2 regions of the Mesorhizobium sp. BR1-1-4 genome follow, and region 1 is predicted to be linked to the other one. Evidence: riboswitches for the same ligand, from Rfam matches in the RefSeq annotation. Region 1 holds a riboswitch; the other holds the start of a gene.

Region 1 (9,104 bases):
GGATAGAATTCGAGATCGGTGTCGGCGTCGCCCTGGATGACACTGAGTCCGCGCGCCACACATTCGTTGACGCCACGCTGCGACAGCTCGAGTCCGCGACCGTCGACCTGCTTGGTGTCCTGCAGCAATTCGAGCAATGAGCCGTCGCCCGAGCCGACGTCGAGCACACGCGATTGCGGCGGGATGAGGTTGGCGACGACCTCGAGGTCGACGCGTTGGCTGCCGTTGACGCTCATGGCTTCGCCTCGTGGACGGCGCATGGCCTTGGTCCGAAACGTCTGCAACTTTTCGGGGTCATGCGCTGAGCCCCCTGGCGCGCGCGGCCGAGCCGATGAAGCCGTTGATGGCGGCAAACAGTTCCGGCTCGTCGAGCAGGAAGGCGTCGTGGCCGCGATCGGTCTCGATCTCGACGAAGGATACCGAGGCGCCGGCGGCGTTGAGTGCGTGGACGATGGAGCGGCTCTCTTCTGTCGGGAACAGCCAGTCCGATGTGAAGGACACCAAGCAAAAACGGGTTTTCGTGCCGGCGAAGGCGTCGGCCAGCCGGCCGCCATGGTCGGCGGCGAGGTCGAAATAATCCATCGACCGCGTCATGTAGAGATAGGAGTTGGCATCGAAGCGGTCGACGAAGGTCATGCCCTGGTGGCGCAGATAGCTCTCGATCTGGAAGTCGGCATCGAAGCCGAAGGTCAGCGCTTCGCGGTCCTGCAAATTGCGTCCGAATTTGCGGTGCAGGGCGGCTTCGGACAGATAGGTGATGTGGGCGGCCATGCGCGCCACCGCCAGCCCTTTCTCCGGGCGCTTGCCGTGTTCGAAATATTTGCCGCCATGCCAGTCCGGATCCGCCATCACGGCCTGCCTCCCGACTTCGTGGAAGGCGATGTTCTGTGACGAATGGCGCGCCCCGGTGGCGATCGGCAGCGCCGAGAACACGCGCTCGGGATAGCTCGACGCCCATTCCAGAACCTGCATGCCGCCCATCGAGCCGCCGAGCACGCAGAACAGTTTCTCGATGCCGAAATGGTCGATCAGCATCTGCTGCGCGCGCACCATGTCGCGGATGGTGATGACCGGCAGGTCGAGGCCATAGGCTTTACCCGTGGCCGGGTTGGTAGAGGCCGGACCGGTGGAACCCAGGCAGCCGCCGATGACATTGGAGCAGATGACGAAGAAACGGCTGGTATCGATGATCCTGCCCGGTCCGATCAGCACTTCCCACCAACCGGGCTTGCCGGTTACCGGATTGGTGCTGGCGACATGCTGGTCGCCGGTCAGCGCATGGCAGACGAGGATGGCATTGGAGCGGGCATCGTTCAGCGTGCCATAGGTCTGGTAAGCGATCTGGAACGGCGACAGCAACGTACCCGCATCCAGCTTGAGCGGCTTGTCGGGCCCGAACCGCAACACCGGGCTCGACGGTTGGTCGGCCTCGTTGTTGGTCTTTCCTGCACGCAGAGCGGCCATCACGTCTCTCTTGCTGCACCGTGCGCTCGTGGAAATCGCTGCCGATCTCCGCCGCCGATGCGTCCGTCCGGCCGGTCGCGGACAACAAAAAACCGGCATTGCCTTCGCAAAGCCGGTTACGTCACGCAAACGGCCCTTTAGCGAATTGTTTAACGTGGCTGCAAGCCGACCGGCCAAATCACCACGGAACTGTCAATCGTCTTTCTAGAACCCGCCTGCCTCGCCGTCAATGGCGGCGGCTGGCACCACTGCCACTCTCGACATTGCGTGCCATGGCTTGTATTTCCGCAGCGGCCTCCGGATGGAGGCGTTTTCGATGGATTTTGCAAGATATGAACCAGACACCGGATCAGGCACGTCCAACTCCGCGCGCGGGCATCATGGACATAGAGGCCTATGTGCCCGGCAAAAGCTCGGCGCCCGCCGGTGTCGCCAAGGTCTACAAGCTGTCGTCGAATGAGAATCCGCTTGGGCCTTCGCCGAAGGCGATCGAGGCCGCGCGCGAGGTCGCCCGCAAGCTCGACATCTATCCCGACGGCACCGCCAGGCGGTTACGCGAGGCAATCGCCGAGGTGCATGGCCTCAACCCGCAAAACATCATCTGCTCCAACGGGTCGGACGAAATCCTCGGCCTCTTGGCGCAGACCTATCTCGCGCCCGGCGACGAGGCTATGTTCACCGAACACGCCTTCATGGTCTACAAGATCTACATCCAGTCGGCAGGCGCCACCCCGGTCGTGGTCAAGGAGACCGACGAGCGCGCCGACATCGATGCGATGCTGGCGGCCGTCACGCCGCGCACGAAAATCGTGTTCCTGGCCAATCCCAACAACCCGACCGGCACCTATGTGCCGTTCCAGGAGGTGCGCCGCCTTCATGCCGGACTGCCGGGAAACGTGCTGCTGGTGCTCGACGCGGCCTACGCCGAATATGTCCGCCGCAACGACTACGAAGCCGGCATCGAGCTGGCCGGCAGCGCCGAGAACGTGGTGATGACCCGCACCTTCTCCAAGATAGGGCTCGGTGGCGCGCGCATCGGCTGGATGTATGGTCCCCTGCATATCGTCGACGCCATCAATCGTGTGCGCGGCCCCTTCAACGTCAATGCGACAGCGATCGAGGCCGGCATCGCCGCGATCCGCGACCGTGCCCATGTCGAGCGCAGCGTGGCGCATAACGAGACCTGGCTTACCTGGCTGAGCGGCGAAATGACCGGACTCGGGCTGCGCGTGACGCCGAGCGTCGGCAATTTCCTGCTCATTCATTTTCCCGACGATCAGAAGCATTCAGCGGCGGCGGCTGACGATTATCTGAGCGCCCGCGGCTATATTCTGCGGCGCGTTTCAGGCTACGGCTTTCCCAACGCGCTTCGCATGACCGTCGGCACTGAAGAGGCAAATCGCGGCGTTGTCGCCGCGCTCACGACATTTCTGAAAAGCTAGAACGTCTGAAGAGCTGGAACACCATGGCATCACCGATGTTCGAAAAGATCGCGCTGGTCGGTATCGGCCTGATCGGCTCGTCTCTGGCCCGCGTCATCCGACGCGAGGGCTTGGCTCGCCATGTCGCCATCTCGACGCGCAGTGCGGCAACGCTCAAGCGAGCCGAGGAACTGGGCCTTGGCGATTCCTACACCACCGATGCCGGGGACGCGGTGCGTGATGCCGATCTGGTCGTTGTCTCGGTGCCGGTCGGCTCATCCGGCGCTGTAGCGGAGGAAATCGCGCCGGCGCTGAAAAAGGGGGCGATCCTCACCGATGTCGGCTCGACCAAGGCCTCGGTCATCGCGCAGATGCAGCCGCATGTGCCTGAAGGCGTCCATTTCATTCCTGGCCATCCGCTGGCGGGCACCGAAAAATCCGGACCGGATGCCGGGTTTGCCGACCTGTTCGACAACCGCTGGTGCATCTTCACGCCGGTGCCGGGCACCGATCCGGAAGCGCTGGAACGGCTGTCGGAATTCTGGCGCCGCTGCGGCGCCAACATCGACACGATGGACCCGCAGCATCACGACATGACGCTGGCCATCGTCTCGCATCTGCCGCACATCATCGCCTACAACATCGTCGGCACCGCCGACGATCTGGAATCGGTGACCAAGACGGAAGTGATCAAATATTCCGCCTCCGGTTTTCGCGATTTCACGCGTCTGGCTGCCTCCGATCCGACCATGTGGCGGGACGTGTGCCTGCACAACAAGGATGCCATCCTGGAAATGTTGGCGCGGTTCTCGGAAGACCTGGCGTTCCTGCAGCGCGCCATCCGCTGGGGCGACGGCGACAAGCTCTTCGACCTGTTCACCCGCACCCGCGCCGTGCGCCGCTCGATCATCGAGGCGGGCCAGGATATCGACGCGCCCGATTTTGGCCGCCAGGCGGTCGAGCATCCGGCAAAGAGCTAGGTGATTTCAACCGGCCAGGCGGTTGCCATCATGGCGAGCGTCTCCGCCCGATCCGGCGCGCCCAGCCGGCCGCCGAAGCGCAGGCACTTGAGCGCGGCGGCCGCGCTGGCAAAGCGCAGTGCGTGCTCGACCGCCATGGCTTCCGCCAGCCCGACGGCAAAGGCGCCATGAAAGACATCGCCGGCGGCCAGCGTGTCGACCGCCTTGACCCTCGGTGCCTCGACATGGCGGGATGATCCGGCGCTTCGGTCGAACCACCAGGTACCCGCCGCGCCGCCGGTGACCGCGACGAACGCATCGGTGCGGGACGCCAAATCAGTGCAGGCGGTCTCCAGATCCAGCGCGTGGCCGCATATGATGCGGACCGCCGGCTCCGAGGCGACGATGTGCGAGGCGAGCGGCAATAATCGCTCCAGTACCGCCAGGGGCGCGGTATCGGCATCGAGTATGGCTGGGCGGCCGGCGGCGCGCGCCGCCTTAAGGGCAAGCGCCGCGGCGCCCGGCCAGCGCACGTCGGCCAGTACGGCGTCGAATGCCGTTATGTCGGTGAACGGCAAAACCTCGGGATCGGCCTGCGCGCGCGCGTCGTAGAAAGGCACGATGATCCGCTCGCCATGCGCATCGACCAGGATCGAGGCCAGTGCCGAGCGGGCGCCGCTGACGCGGCGTACATGGCTGCAATCGACGCCCTCGGCCTCTATCCCGGCAATCAGCAGATCGCCGACCGGATCGTCGCCGGCGCTCGCCCATAGCGACACCTCGGCACCCAGGCGATGCGCGGCGCAGGCCGCGCTCGTGGCCATGCCCGAGGCGATCTGGATGCCGTCCGAGGCGATGAATTTTCCCTGATGCCTGGGCAGCGATTCGACACGAAGAATGGTGTCAAGCGTCAGTGCGCCGACGCTCAGCAGCTTTGCCGGCCTCTCCATCGTTAATTGACCGGTTTGATCTTGCCCAGCGGAATGAAGCCGAGGGAAGCCTTGCCCTTGACCACTTTCAGCGGCATCGACGGTTCGCTGCCAAGCAGCGCCAGGGCGCCAAAACCCTGCTCGATCGCATTCTTCTGCTCGGGTATGGCGCCGGCAAGAATAGATGCCACCGCCTTGGGATCCTTGATCCTGATCATCAGGTCGGCGTCGACGAGACCCTCGGCATCGACCGACAGCGGCCCGGAAACGGTGACCCGCGCCGTGCCGGACGACAGATCGAGGTTGCGGATTTCGATCCGCTGGCCGCGCAGGCTTTTCACCTGCGTGCCGATCAGCGCCACGCCGTTCTTCAGTGTCACGTCGCCGCTGGCATCGAGCGCCGGCAACACCCGCCCGCCGATCGCGTCGGCATCGATCTCGAGATCGCCAAAGCTGCCGACATAGTCGAGATCGCCGTTGTTGGGCTGCAATTGGCCTGACGCCTTGCCGGCACTGAACAGTTCCACCGGATCGGTGTCGTCGGCCGGGTCGGTCTGGCCGGACAGGCCCTCGGCCTGCAGCGCTACGCGCCGCGGCAGCGGGTACCACAATTTGACGTTGGCCTGCAGATTGTCCCAGTCGATCCAGAGTGGCATCATGCCGGGGACCGAGGTCCGGAGCGGACCGCGTAGATTGGCAACAGGCGACAAGGGCTGGACGATCTGGGCGACGGCGTTGAAGGAGCCGGCCGAGGCGGCAATGTTCTTGGCGTCGTCTTCATACGCCAGACTGTCGCAGGAGACCGTGAAGCTCAGTGGATAGCCACCGACCTGGAGATTGGCGCAGCCGGCCTCGATGCCGCTCTTGTTGAGCGTGGCAACCGCCTTTTCGGCCTCGGACCGGACCCTGCTGGCCAGATAGAACCAGCCGGCGCTGTAAATGGCGAACAGCACGAGGATGAACGCGGCAAGCCACCACAGGCGGCGACGGTTACCCGGTTGGCGTTCGTCACTTGACGTCATGCTTTGGCTCTCATTAACGCATGGATGGTGTGGACGGATTCTCAGGTTCCGAACACTAGGTAGACAGAGACGGATGGAAAAAACACCGGTTACCGGTGCGGTGCTGCCATTCTTTTTGCAATCAGGCGCGGTGATATGGGCGATTTTTGGGTGTTCGGCTACGGTTCGCTGATCTGGCGACCGGGTTTCGCTCATGTCGAGACACGACGCGCCCGCCTGCATGGCTATCGCCGCTCGCTCTGCGTCTATTCCTTCGTGCATCGCGGCACGCGCCAGCGGCCCGGACTGGTGCTTGGCCTCGACCATGGCGGCTCCTGCGTCGGCCTTGCGTACCGCGTCCCTGGCGAATTGCGCGACGAGGTCATTGCCTATCTGCGCGAGCGCGAACTCGTCACCAGCGTCTATCTCGAGCGGACGCTCAAGGTTCGCCTCGACGGCGGTGGCACGGTGGAAGCCGTGGCCTACGTCGTCGACCGCAAGCATGAGCAATATGCGGGCGCGCTGGACGCGGCGGAGGCGGCGGCCGTGGTGCGCGGCGCGGTCGGCCGATCCGGTGACAACGAGGATTATGTGCTGAGCACGCTGAAGCATCTGGAAGCGCTCGAGATTCGCGACCACTGGCTGGAGGATGTGGCGCACCGGATAGCGACTTTGTGAAGCGCTGGCTCCGCGGAAAAGGTGGCCAGGCCTTTGATCTCGATGCGGCAAGACCTAGGTTAGGCTCCGAACCCAGCCAGCGGGCGGCATCCGCCCGGTCCCAATCACCACGGAGATCCGTCTTGCAGAAACGCCGTCTCGGTCGCACCGACCTTTTCATCGCGCCGCTGGTTCTGGGTGGCAATGTCTTCGGCTGGACCGCCGACGAGAAGACTTCTTTCGATCTGCTTGATCGCTTTGTCGGGGCCGGCCTCAATGCCATCGACACGGCCGACGCCTATTCGCGCTGGGTTCCCGGTAACAAGGGCGGTGAATCGGAAACCATCATCGGCAAATGGATGAAGGATCGTGGCAATCGCGACAAGGTCGTGGTGGTCACCAAGGTCGGCTCAGACATGGGGCAGGGCCACAAGGACCTGTCGGCCGCCTATATCGAAAAGGCTGTCGATGCATCGCTGAAGCGGCTGCAGACCGAATTCATCGACCTTTACCTGTCGCACTGGCCGGATCCGGCCACGCCCTATGAGGAAACCCTCGGCGCCTATGAGAAACTGCTCGCCAAGGGCAAGATCCGCTATGCCGGCTGTTCCAACCTCGACGCCGGCCAGTTGCGCGCGGCACTTGACGTGGCAAGCCTGCGCGGCCTGCCGCGCTACGAGGTGCTGCAGCCGGAATACAATCTCTATGACCGCTCCTCCTTCGATGGCCCGCTGCGCGATCTCTGCGTGGCGGAGAATATCGGCGTCATCACCTATTTCAGCTTGGCCAAGGGCTTTCTCAGCGGCAAGTACCGCAGCGAGGCCGATCTCGGCCAAAGCGAGCGCGGCGGCGGGGTGAAAGACTACCTCAATGCGCGTGGCATGCGCATCCTGGCGGCGCTGGACGCGGTGTCGGCCAGGCATTCGGCCAAACAGGCGGAAGTGGCGCTTGCTTGGGTTATCGCGCGGCCCGGCGTCACCGCGCCGATCGCCAGTGCGACCAAGCCTGAGCAGATGGACAGCCTGATCCGCGCGGCGTCGCTGAAGCTGTCCGCGGACGATATGGCCGAACTCGACAAGGCCAGCGCCTGAGGCTGCGACGCTGGTGCTGACCACGGTGCTGGCGGTGTACGGCTGACGGCCCGTGGTCAGGGGGCTTCAGGCCTTCGCGCCGAGCTCCCGAAGCCGTTTCACCGCCGTTCGCGGCAGGGCCGGCGGGTTGGATGCGCGAGATGCCTCGAGGAGAAGCTGGTCGCAGGCAGCTTCGGTCTCACCGATCAGCCGCGCCATGAACTCGTCCTTGCCTAGGCCAGGCGGTATAGGCGGCAGGAAGCGCGCCTTGACGGTGCCGGGATAGCGCAGGAACTTGCGGCGCGGCCAATAGAGGCCAGCGACATGGGCGACCGGCACGACGGGAACGCCGAGCTGCGAATAGATTTCGACGATGCCGTATTTGTAGGCCGGCTCGTCGCCCGGCGCCCGGCGCGTGCCCTCGGGATAGATGATCAGCTGGCGCGGGTTGCGCGCCATTTCTTCCTTGGTCGCCGCGACCACCGCCTTCAAGGCCTTGGAGCGGCTGCCGCGATGCACCGGGATCATCCGCATCTTCAAGATGTACCAGCCGAAGAAGGGGATCCAGGTCAGCTCGCGCTTGAGGATGTAGAGCGGGTCCTGGAGGAAGGGGAAGAAGGCGATGGCGTCCCAGAAAGACTGGTGCTTGGGCGCCAGGATGAAGGAACCCTCGGGCAGGTTTTCCTGCCCGGTGATGTCGTTTTTGGTGCCGGCGATCTTGTCATAGAGCCACATCGAGGTGCGCGACCAGAATTTCGGCACGAACCAGGCGCGGTGGCGGGGCGACAGGAAATAGTACGGGGTCCAGAGGATCATCTGGACGATCAGATTGACGTAGAAGACGAAATTGAACGCCAGCGATCTGACATAGAGCATGGGGGAGGTCCGGTGAGGAAGTGTGCGTTGGTTACACCAAGCGCGGAGAAAAAGGAACGGTGCGATACTGTCCGTCCTACCAGGTCGCCTGCGCCAGGCGTTCCCTCAGGCGGGGGGCGGCGAAGTCGAGGAAGGCGCGCAGTTTCACCGGCAGCCGGCCCTGGCCCGCATGCACCAGGTTTACCGGCCAAGGCTCGGGTTCGAAATCCCTGAGCACGGGGCGCAGTGTTCCCGAGCGTGCGGCGGCGACGATCTGGTAGGAAAGCACCCGTGTCACTCCGACACCGGCGATCGCCGCATCAATCGCCGCCTCGGCGGTGTTGACCCGGAGCCTTGATCGGACCGGCACGACAAAATCAGCCTTGTCCACGGTGAAGGTCCAGGTGGCGAGCGAGCCAAGGCCCTCGAAGGTAATGCAGCTGTGCGTCTCGAGATCTCGCGGAGTTTCTGGAATGCCGCGTCCTGCCAGATAGGCGGGGCTTGCGCAGACAACATGACCGATCGAACCGACCCTGATGGCGACCATGCGCGAATCCGGCAGCCTGCCGATACGGACGGCGAGGTCGATATGATCCTCGGCCAACTGGCTTATCCTGTCGCCGAGCGTCAGGCGGATATCCACCAGGGGATAGGCGGCGAGGAAGTCGGTGACGACCGGTAGCACGTGAAGGCGGCCGAAGACGATCGGCGCGGTGACAATCAATTCCCCTGTCGGGGCGCTGTATTC
Region 2 (9,104 bases), on a different contig from region 1:
TCCAGTACACGACGTCGGGAACGCTGTTCAAACCGGTCAACCTCAGCAACCTGGTGCAGCAGAACTCGTTCATCATCGTGATGGCGCTCGGCATGCTGCTGGTCATCGTCGCCGGCTATATCGATCTCAGCGTAGGATCGGTCGCCGGCTTCATCGGCGCGCTTGCCGCCATGATGATGGTCATCTGGCCGCTCGGCATATTCAGCAATCCGCTCGTTGTCTCGATCGTCTGCCTCATCGTCGGCGGGTTGATCGGTGGCGCGCAAGGGTACTGGATCGCCTATCACCGCATACCAAGCTTCATCGTGACGCTCGCCGGCATGCTGATCTTCCGCGGCATCTGCCAGGCGCTGCTTGGCGGCGGCTCCTCGGTTGGCCCGCTTCCCGACAGTTTCAAGGCGCTGAGTTCCGGTTTCATCCCCGATGTGATCGGCCCGCTGACCCTGATCCCGCCGACGGTGAACGCGGCCGGCAAGACCGTTTTGGGCAGTGGCCTGACGCTTCACATGACGACAGTCGTGCTGGGCCTGATCGCGGTGCTCGCCTACGCCTATTTCGGCTTCAGGACGCGACGCAAGCGCGAACTCCACGGTTATGAGGCCGAGCCTTTCACCCTGTTCGTCATCAAGACCCTGGTCGGCAGCGCACTGGCGCTCTTCCTGGTCTTCCAGTTCGCGACCTATCGGGGCCTGCCGATCGTGCTGCTGGTGATGGGCGTGCTGATCTCGCTGTTCGTCTTCGTCACCAAGCGCATGACCATCGGCCGCCGCATCTACGCCATGGGAGGCAACGCCAAGGCGGCGCAACTGTCGGGCATCAACACCGAAAGGCTGACGCTCTGGGTGTTCGTCAATATGGGCGTTCTGTCGGCGCTCGGCGGGCTGATCATCGCCGCACGTCTCGGCCAGGCCGTGCCGGCGGCCGGCCTCGGCAGCGAGCTCGACGTGATCGCGGCCGTCTTCATCGGCGGCGCCTCGGCGATGGGCGGCGTCGGCCAGGTCATCGGCGCGGTGGTCGGCGGCTTCATCATGGGCGTGATGAACAACGGCATGTCGATCATGGGCGTCAATGTCGACTGGCAGCAGGTGGTCAAGGGCCTGGTGCTGCTCGGGGCCGTGATCTTCGATGTCTACAACAAGAACAAGGCTTGAGGGCCGGGGGCGAGGACTAGGAGGCATACGGGTTCTAGATCGCGAGGCTGCCGGCAGCCCGTCGGCACCAAGAAGTCCGGGGAAGGACCAGGCTCGCGAACGCAATCCGGACGAAGCGTTTCAACCGTGGCGCGTTTCCGCGCCGCGCCGGTTAGGATTTGCCCATCGGCAGCCGGATACAGATAAATGAGAGAGGACTGATCATGCTGATCTCGCAGATTCTCGACGACGCCGAGACGATCCGTGTCGTTGCCCGCAGCGGCGGGAAGACCCGGATCATCAACGGGGCGCGCAGCGTCTATTCGCTGGCGATGGAGGCTGCCCGCACCGGCGTCGGCCTGGCCGCCCTGATCGAACGCAAGGGGCTTGGCGAGACGATCGATCTCGACGCCGCCTACAAGCGGGGGCGCCTGCTGTCGCCGATCAACCACCCCGACCCGGCGCATCTGCACTTGACCGGCACCGGGCTGACGCATCTGGGGTCGGCCGCGACGCGCGATTCCATGCACAAGAAGCTCAGCACCGACGGCGAGGAGCAACTCACCGATTCCATGAAGATGTTCCGCATGGGACTGGAAGGCGGCAAGCCCGCGAAAGGCCAGGTCGGCGTGCAGCCGGAATGGTTCTACAAGGGGAACGGCACCATGGCAGTCGCGCCTGGCGCGGCGCTCATGTCACCGGCCTTTGCCAAGGATGCCGGCGAGGAACCAGAGGTCGCCGGGATCTATGTCATCGGCGATGACGGGGCGCCATTCCGCGTCGGCTTCACCTTGTCGAACGAATTCTCGGACCATGTGACCGAGCGCGTCAACTATCTCTTCCTAGCCCATTCCAAGCTGCGCAATGCCTCCTTCGGCCCGGAGATCCTGATCGGAGACCTGCCTTCGGACATCCGCGGCACGTCGCGTATCCTGCGCGACGGCAAGGCATTGTGGGAGAAACCCTTCCTGTCGGGTGAAACGAACATGTCCCACACCATCGCCAATCTCGAACACCACCACTTCAAATATTCGGCCTTCCGCCAGCCTGGCGACGTGCATGTGCATATGTTCGGCACCGCGACGCTATCCTTCGCCGACGGCATCAAGACGGAGGCCGGCGACGTGTTCGAGATCGAGGCCGGGGACTTCGGACTGCCGCTGCGCAACCCGCTCGAGATCGAAAAGCCGGTGAAGGTGTCGGTGAAGGCGCTTTGAAGCCATGAGCGCGTGATTCCCCTCTCGTGGGGAATGGCTGGCAAGCCAGAGCGGGGCGCTGTCCCGCCGATCTAGCAATAGGTTCCAGTCACGCCTTCGGCTCTCAACAGATCGCGGGATGAATGAGGGCAGCAACCCTTCGCGTCCGCTCTGCCCTGCCGGGCTTCTCTTCCACAAGGCCCCTCGTGGGGGGATCGGCAGCTTCGACCTTAGCGCACGGCGCGGAAATGCTTCGACAGCTTCAGGCCCTGCGCCTGGTAGTTCGAGCCGAGATCGGTGCCGTAGAGCGCCTGAGGTCGCTTCAGCATATGCTCGTAGACCAGCCGGCCGACGATCTGGCCGTGGTCGAGAATGAACGGCACTTCATGGCTGCGCACTTCGAGCACCGCCCGGCTGCCGGTGCCGCCGGCCGCCGAATGGCCGAAACCCGGATCGAAAAAGCCGGCATAATGGACACGAAACTCGCCGACCAGCGGATCGAACGGCGTCATCTCGGCGGCGTAGAGCGGCGGCACATGCACCGCCTCCTGGCTGACGAGGATGTAGAACTCGTCGGGATCGAGCACCAGTTCGCCGGCGCGGCTCTTGTGGATCGGCTCCCAGAAGTCGAGGACATCCTGCGCGGCGCGCTTGTCGACATCGACGAGGCCGGTGTGGTGCTTGCCGCGATAGCCGACCAACCCATCCTTGTCGCCATTGAGGTCGATCGACAGCGCGATGCCGCCGCCGGAAATGTTCGGCGGCTCCGTGGCGACCAGCATCTCGGCACGATGCAGCTCATGCAACTCGGCTTCCGAAAGCAGCGCGTTGCCGGTGCGAAAGCGGATTTGAGACAGGCGCGAACCCGTGCGCGCGATGATCGGAAAGGTGCGCGGGCTGACCTCGAGATAGAGCGGACCGTTGTAGCCGGCGGCGATCTTATCGAACTCATGGCCCCGATCGGTCATGACGCGGGTGAAGATGTCGAGCCGCCCGGTCGAGCTCTTCGGATTGGCCGAGGCCGAAATGTCAGCCGGCAGGGCCAGACTTTCGAGCAGCGGCACAATATAGACGCAGCCGGTTTCGAGGACCGCGCCTTCGGTCAGACTGATCTCGTGCAGTTGCAGCCGATCGAGCTTTTCCGACACCTTGTGGTTGGGACCGGGCAGGAACGAGGCGCGAACCCGCCAGGCCTTTTCGCCCAATCTGAGATCAAGGCTCGCCGGCTGGATCTGGTCGGCATCAAGCGCGCGCGGCGACTTCAGCGCGCCGGACCGGAACAGCGCCGATATGTCCTGATCGGGAAGAATGCCTGTCTGCCGCAAAGTCTGGCTCCGCCCCAAGACTGGTCTCTTTCGTTTGCAGGTTCTTGTTTGTTGCAGGTTCTTGCCGCAAAACCGCGGGGCACTTCTGCGGAACCTGCCTTGGTACAAACGTCTTAATGAAGCCGGCAATTGACGCAAGCGTGGCGCGGGTCTAAAGGGTCGTTATCCCGTGGTGATTTGGCCGGTCGGCTTGCAGCCACGTTAAACAAGTCGCTAAAGGACCGTCGGGCCGCAAGGCCGTATGGACCGGTTGCGACTTTCGCGGCCGGTTTTTTTGTGTCTGGAACAAAGCGATGAGCACCAAGAAGCGCAACTGGAAACCTCAGACGGCACTCGTGCATGGCGGAACCCTGCGTTCCGGCTTCGGCGAAACCTCCGAGGCGATGTACCTGACCCAGGGCTATGTCTATCAGACGGCGCAGGCCGCCGAGGCCCGCTTCAAGGGCGAAGAGCCTGGTTTCATCTATTCGCGCTACGCCAACCCGACCGTCGACATGTTCGAAAAGCGCATGTGCGCGCTTGAAGGCGCCGAAGACGCGCGCGCCACGGCGTCGGGCATGGCGGCGGTGACGGCTGCCCTTCTGTGCAGCGTCAAGGCCGGCGACCACATCGTGGCCGCGCGCGCGCTGTTCGGCTCCTGCCGCTGGGTGGTCGAGACGCTGGCGCCGCGCTATGGCATCGAGGCGACCTTGGTCGACGGCACCGAGATCGCCAATTGGGAAAAGGCGGTCAGGCCGAACACCAAGCTGTTCTTCCTGGAAAGCCCGACCAACCCGACGCTCGAGGTCGTCGACATCGCCGCCGTCGCCTCGCTTGCCAATTCGATCGGCGCGCGGCTGGTCGTCGACAATGTCTTTGCCACGCCGCTGCAACAGAAGCCGTTGCAGCTTGGTGCGCACATCGTCGTCTACTCGGCCACGAAGCACATTGACGGCCAGGGCCGCTGCCTGGGCGGCGTCATCCTGTCGGACAAGAAGTGGATTGACGAGAACCTGCACGACTATTTCCGCCACACCGGTCCCAGCCTGTCGCCGTTCAACGCCTGGACGCTGCTGAAGGGCCTGGAAACCTTGCCGCTGCGCGTGCGCCAGCAGACCGAGAGCGCCGGCAGGATCGCCGACTTCCTGGCCGGGCAGCCGCAGATCGCCCGCGTCATCTATCCCGGCCGCGCCGACCACCCGCAGGCCGATATCGTCAAGAAGCAGATGTCGGGTGGCTCGACGCTGATCTGCCTCGACGTCAAGGGCGGCAAGCCGGCGGCCTTCGCCCTGCAGAACGCCCTCGACATCGTGCTGATCTCGAACAATCTGGGCGATGCCAAGAGCCTGATCACCCATCCGGCGACGACCACCCACAAGAACCTCAGCGATGAGGCCCGCGCCGAACTCGGCATCGGGCCAGGTACGCTCAGGCTGTCGGTCGGCCTGGAGGATACGGACGACCTGCTGGAAGATATCGCGCAAGCCTTGAAGGCCGCCAAATAGGTTTCGTCCAGGCAGCGTCGTCAGCAGCGATCAAGCGCTCGATGGCGTCTCCTCCAGTTCCGCCGTCTTGGTGCGGATGGTCATGGCGTTGCCGCGCCAGTCGACGGCGCCGCCGAGCCAGCCGCGCGCCCAGATGGCCGGGAGCATGACGTCCCGCGCGACCGTCGCCGCGATCATGCCCGTCGAGACGTGCCAACCCTTGGCCAGGGCCAGAGCGCATTCCGGAAGATAGAACGCCGCCAGCACGGCAATCGCGGTTGCCCAGAGACTGACGCCGGCGCTCGCCGCGGCAATCAGCGCAAGAGCCAACGGGACCGCCGCGCCAGTCAGGATCTCGGGCGCGAAGAACAGCGGGAAGGTGACGCGGCGCAGGCGCGCCCAGCGGGCCTGGCGCGACCAGATCTCGCCAAACGTGCGCTGGCCGAGCGGCTGCTCGAAGGGCGCCGCAACGAGGTTGACACGCAGGCCGAGGCCGTTCACCAGCTTGGTCGCGGCGGCGTCCTCGGCGATCTCGGCGGCCAGCGCGCGGATGCCGCCATTGGCGTCCAGCATCGGCTTGTTCCACAGCATGCTCTTGCCCTGCGCGAAGCCGAGGCCGAGCGCCTCGCCGGCATACTGCCAGCGGGCCTGCAATGTGTTGAGGAAGGCGCATTCGACGTCGGCCCAAAAACCATCTGGCCGGGAGCCGATCGGCGTCGAGCAGACAAGGCCGGTACCGTGCTGCCACGCCGCCATCATGTGCTCGACATAGTCCCTCGGCATCAGAACGTTGGAATCGGCAAGAATGACCCAGTCGTGGCGCGCCGCTTCCCAGCCTTTGACGCAGTTGTTGAGCTTTGGATTGGCACTGACACGGTCGTCGCCGATCAACAGCCGGGCCGGCACCTGCGGAAACCGGGCAATCGCCCTGTTTATCAGTTTGACCACCGGGTCGTCGGCATGGGCGACGCAGAAGATCAGTTCGTAGCGTGGCCAGTCGAGCGCGAAGGCGCGTTCCAGCGTCTCATGTGTGAATGGCTCGACGCCGCGCGACGGGACGACAATCGACACCGCCGGCGATCTGCCCGCCGGCGGGGCAATCGTGGTGCGCCGTTTCAGCTGTGAAGCGGCAAGCAGGATGCTGGCAGCGTTTGAGAGGATGAGTGCGGTCGAAAGCGAGGCGGATATGAGAGTGAGTTCCATCGAGATCTGGTCACTCCGGAAGTCGGCCCGCGTCGCGGCCGTTTTCAACAGTTCGACAGAGGGCCGAGTCGCCCGGTTCGCGCACACCACCATTGTCGTGTGTCACTTAAATGACATTCTTTGCCGGCACCTGCGTTTCAATCCCAGGCGCGACAAGACGCGCACGTTGACCTGCTCACCGCGAGCGTCGAAAGTCGTCGGATTGTTTTGGAGCCGCTCATGTACCGCGCCGTGACGCGCAACATCGAAGTGCAGGTCAGGCCATTCTATCTGGAGGATCGTTCGGATCCCCAGGAGAACCGCTACGTCTGGGGCTATCAGATAACGATCGACAACCAGTCTGACGAGTTCGTGCAGCTTCTGTCGCGCTATTGGCACATCACCGATGGTGCCGGCCGGATCGAGGAAGTCCGCGGGCCGGGCGTTGTCGGCGACCAGCCGGAACTCAATCCCGGCGACAGCTATCAGTACACGTCCGGCTGCCCGCTCTCGACACCCTCCGGGATCATGGTCGGACGCTACACGATGCGCAACAAGCGCGGCGAGACGTTCGACATCGCCATCCCAGCCTTCTCGCTCGATCTGCCGGGGACAAGGCGCACAGTGAACTGAGGGCCGACGGTCGCGCCGCCCCTCATCCGCCCTTCGGGCACCTTCTCCCCGCGGAACGGAGAGAAGGAAAGGCTTTACTGAGCCGCAAACTCGGCTGGATCGAAGTCGTACTGCGTCGAGCAGAATTCGCAGGCGACATGGATGCCGCCATCCTCGGTGCTGTCCTTGATCTCCTGCGCGGAGAAGCCTTCGAGGATGCCACGGATCTTGTCGCGGGAGCATGAGCACTGGTCGGCCACGGGAACGCCGCCGAAGACGCGCACGCCATGCTCATGGAACAGACGATACAGCAGCCGCTCGGCGCCGATGGTCGGGTCGATCAATTCGGTCGGCTCGATGGTGCCGAGCAAGGCCAGGAGTTCCTGCCAGGAATTATCGGCCGGATCGTGGACTTCCTCGCGCGGATCGCCGTCCCCACCCGGCAGGTCCGGAATGCGCATGCGCTCGGGCGATTGCGGCAGGAACTGCGCCAGGATGCCGCCGGCGCGCCATTGCTCGCGCGCGCCGCCGACCCCGGGCGTCAGCAGCTTGGCGACCGAGAGCCTGATATCGGTCGGGATCTGTTCCGACTGACGGAAATAGGTGCGCGCCGCGTCTTCCAGCGTTTCGCCGTCGAGCTGGACGATGCCTTGGTAGCGCTGGGTATGGGCACCCTGGTCGATGGTCAGCGCCAGCACGCCGCTGCCAAGCAGCGTCTGCTGGGACGTCTCGCCTGCCGCGACCAGTGCTTCGAGCCGATCCGCATCGAAGCGTGCATAGGCACGCAGTGCCGAGGGCGTGGAGAAGTCCGCGACCAGCATGTCGACAGGCCCGTCGGTGCGGGTCTGCAGGATGAACTTGCCTTCGAATTTGAGCGAGGTGCCGAGCAGAACGGTCAGCACACAGGCTTCCGCCAGCAGGCGGGCGACCGGCTCGGGATAATCGTGGCGGCCAAGGATGGCGTCGAGCATCGGCCCAAGCTGGACCGTGCGGCCGCGCACGTCGAGCGGACCGACCTCGAAGGGAACGACGTGATCGTCGCCGGCGTAGCCGAACTCGCCGAGTTTGGGGTGATGTTCAGTCACTTGATGGCTTTCCAACATGACAAAGCTCCAGGGCGCGGCCATGCGGCCCTGGTGGGCACATGCGTCCAAACGCGCTTGATTTGCGTGATGCGGCGCAGATAGGCATCGCGCCGCCGCAGATCAAGCGCCTGGGCATTTCAGGCGCCTGGGCATTTCGGGCGCCCAAGACACTTCAAGCCCCAAGACACTTCAAGCACCAAGACACTTCAAGCACCGAGGCACCAGGCAAGCACTGCCTTCTGGGCATGGAGCCGGTTCTCGGCCTCGTCGAAGACCACCGAATGCGGCCCGTCGATGACCTCGTCGGTCACTTCCTCGCCGCGATGGGCCGGCAGGCAGTGCATGAACAATGCATCCGGCTTGGCCTTGGCCATCAGCGCCGCGTTGACCTGATAGGGCGAGAAGACATTGTGCCCGCGAGCACGGTGTTCCTGTCCCATCGACACCCAGCAATCGGTGACGATGCAGTCGGCCTGGTCGACGGCTTCCTCGGGCGAGCGGGTGAAATGCAGCTTGCCGCCATGCGCCTTGGACCAGTCGACATGCTTCTGCGCCGGTTCGCTGCCTTCGGGCACGGCGACGTTGAGATTGAAGCGGAACCGTGCAGAGGCCTCGAGCAGCGAGTGCAGCACATTGTTGCCGTCGCCGGTCCAGGCAATCGTCTTGCCGGCCACCGGACCGCGATGCTCCTCGAAAGTCATGATGTCGGCCATCAGCTGGCAAGGGTGGGTGTCGTCGGTCAGTCCGTTGATCACCGGAACGGTGGCATTCTCGGTCAGCTCCAGCAGCCGCTCATGCGAGGTGGTGCGGATCATGATCGCATCGACGTAGCGCGACAGCACCTTGGCGGTGTCGGCGATTGTCTCGGAGCGGCCGAGCTGCATCTCGGTGCCGGTCAGCATGATGGTCTCGCCGCCGAGCTGGCGCATGCCGACGTCGAAAGAAACGCGCGTGCGCGTCGACGGCTTGTCGAAGATCATGGCCAGCACCTTGCCTTCGAGCGGCTTGCTCCGCTCGCCGGCCTTGAGACGCGCCTTTCGCGTCACCGCATCATCCAGCATGAAGCGCAAATCGCCTTCGGAAACGGTGGAAAGATCGGTGAAATGGCGAA

The links. Region 1 has a riboswitch for S-adenosylmethionine ahead of metX (homoserine O-acetyltransferase MetX). Riboswitches for the same ligand answer to the same signal wherever they lie in the genome.
Region 2: another riboswitch for S-adenosylmethionine. It lies ahead of LB571_RS08435 (O-succinylhomoserine sulfhydrylase); the one in region 1 lies ahead of metX (homoserine O-acetyltransferase MetX).

What each region holds. Positions count from the first base shown of each region.
Region 1 is NZ_JAIUIB010000014.1:89,864-98,967, reverse strand. Features, by position in the region: gene metW (methionine biosynthesis protein MetW) at 1-236, opposite strand, end outside; gene metX (homoserine O-acetyltransferase MetX) at 295-1,464, opposite strand; SAM riboswitch at 1,582-1,659, opposite strand; gene hisC (histidinol-phosphate transaminase) at 1,797-2,906, shown strand; gene LB571_RS26165 (prephenate/arogenate dehydrogenase family protein) at 2,930-3,865, shown strand; gene LB571_RS26160 (sugar kinase) at 3,862-4,794, opposite strand; gene LB571_RS26155 (DUF2125 domain-containing protein) at 4,797-5,795, opposite strand; gene LB571_RS26150 (gamma-glutamylcyclotransferase) at 5,931-6,452, shown strand; gene LB571_RS26145 (aldo/keto reductase) at 6,575-7,522, shown strand; gene LB571_RS26140 (lysophospholipid acyltransferase family protein) at 7,589-8,377, opposite strand; gene LB571_RS26135 (LysR family transcriptional regulator) at 8,454-9,104, opposite strand, start outside.
Region 2 is NZ_JAIUIB010000003.1:454,445-463,548, reverse strand. Features, by position in the region: gene mmsB (multiple monosaccharide ABC transporter permease) at 1-1,151, shown strand, start outside; gene araD1 (AraD1 family protein) at 1,355-2,347, shown strand; gene LB571_RS08440 (2'-deoxycytidine 5'-triphosphate deaminase) at 2,557-3,651, opposite strand; SAM riboswitch at 3,811-3,888, shown strand; gene LB571_RS08435 (O-succinylhomoserine sulfhydrylase) at 3,945-5,135, shown strand; gene LB571_RS08430 (ceramide glucosyltransferase) at 5,166-6,317, opposite strand; gene apaG (Co2+/Mg2+ efflux protein ApaG) at 6,537-6,929, shown strand; gene LB571_RS08420 (Hsp33 family molecular chaperone) at 7,004-8,035, opposite strand; gene argF (ornithine carbamoyltransferase) at 8,200-9,104, opposite strand, start outside.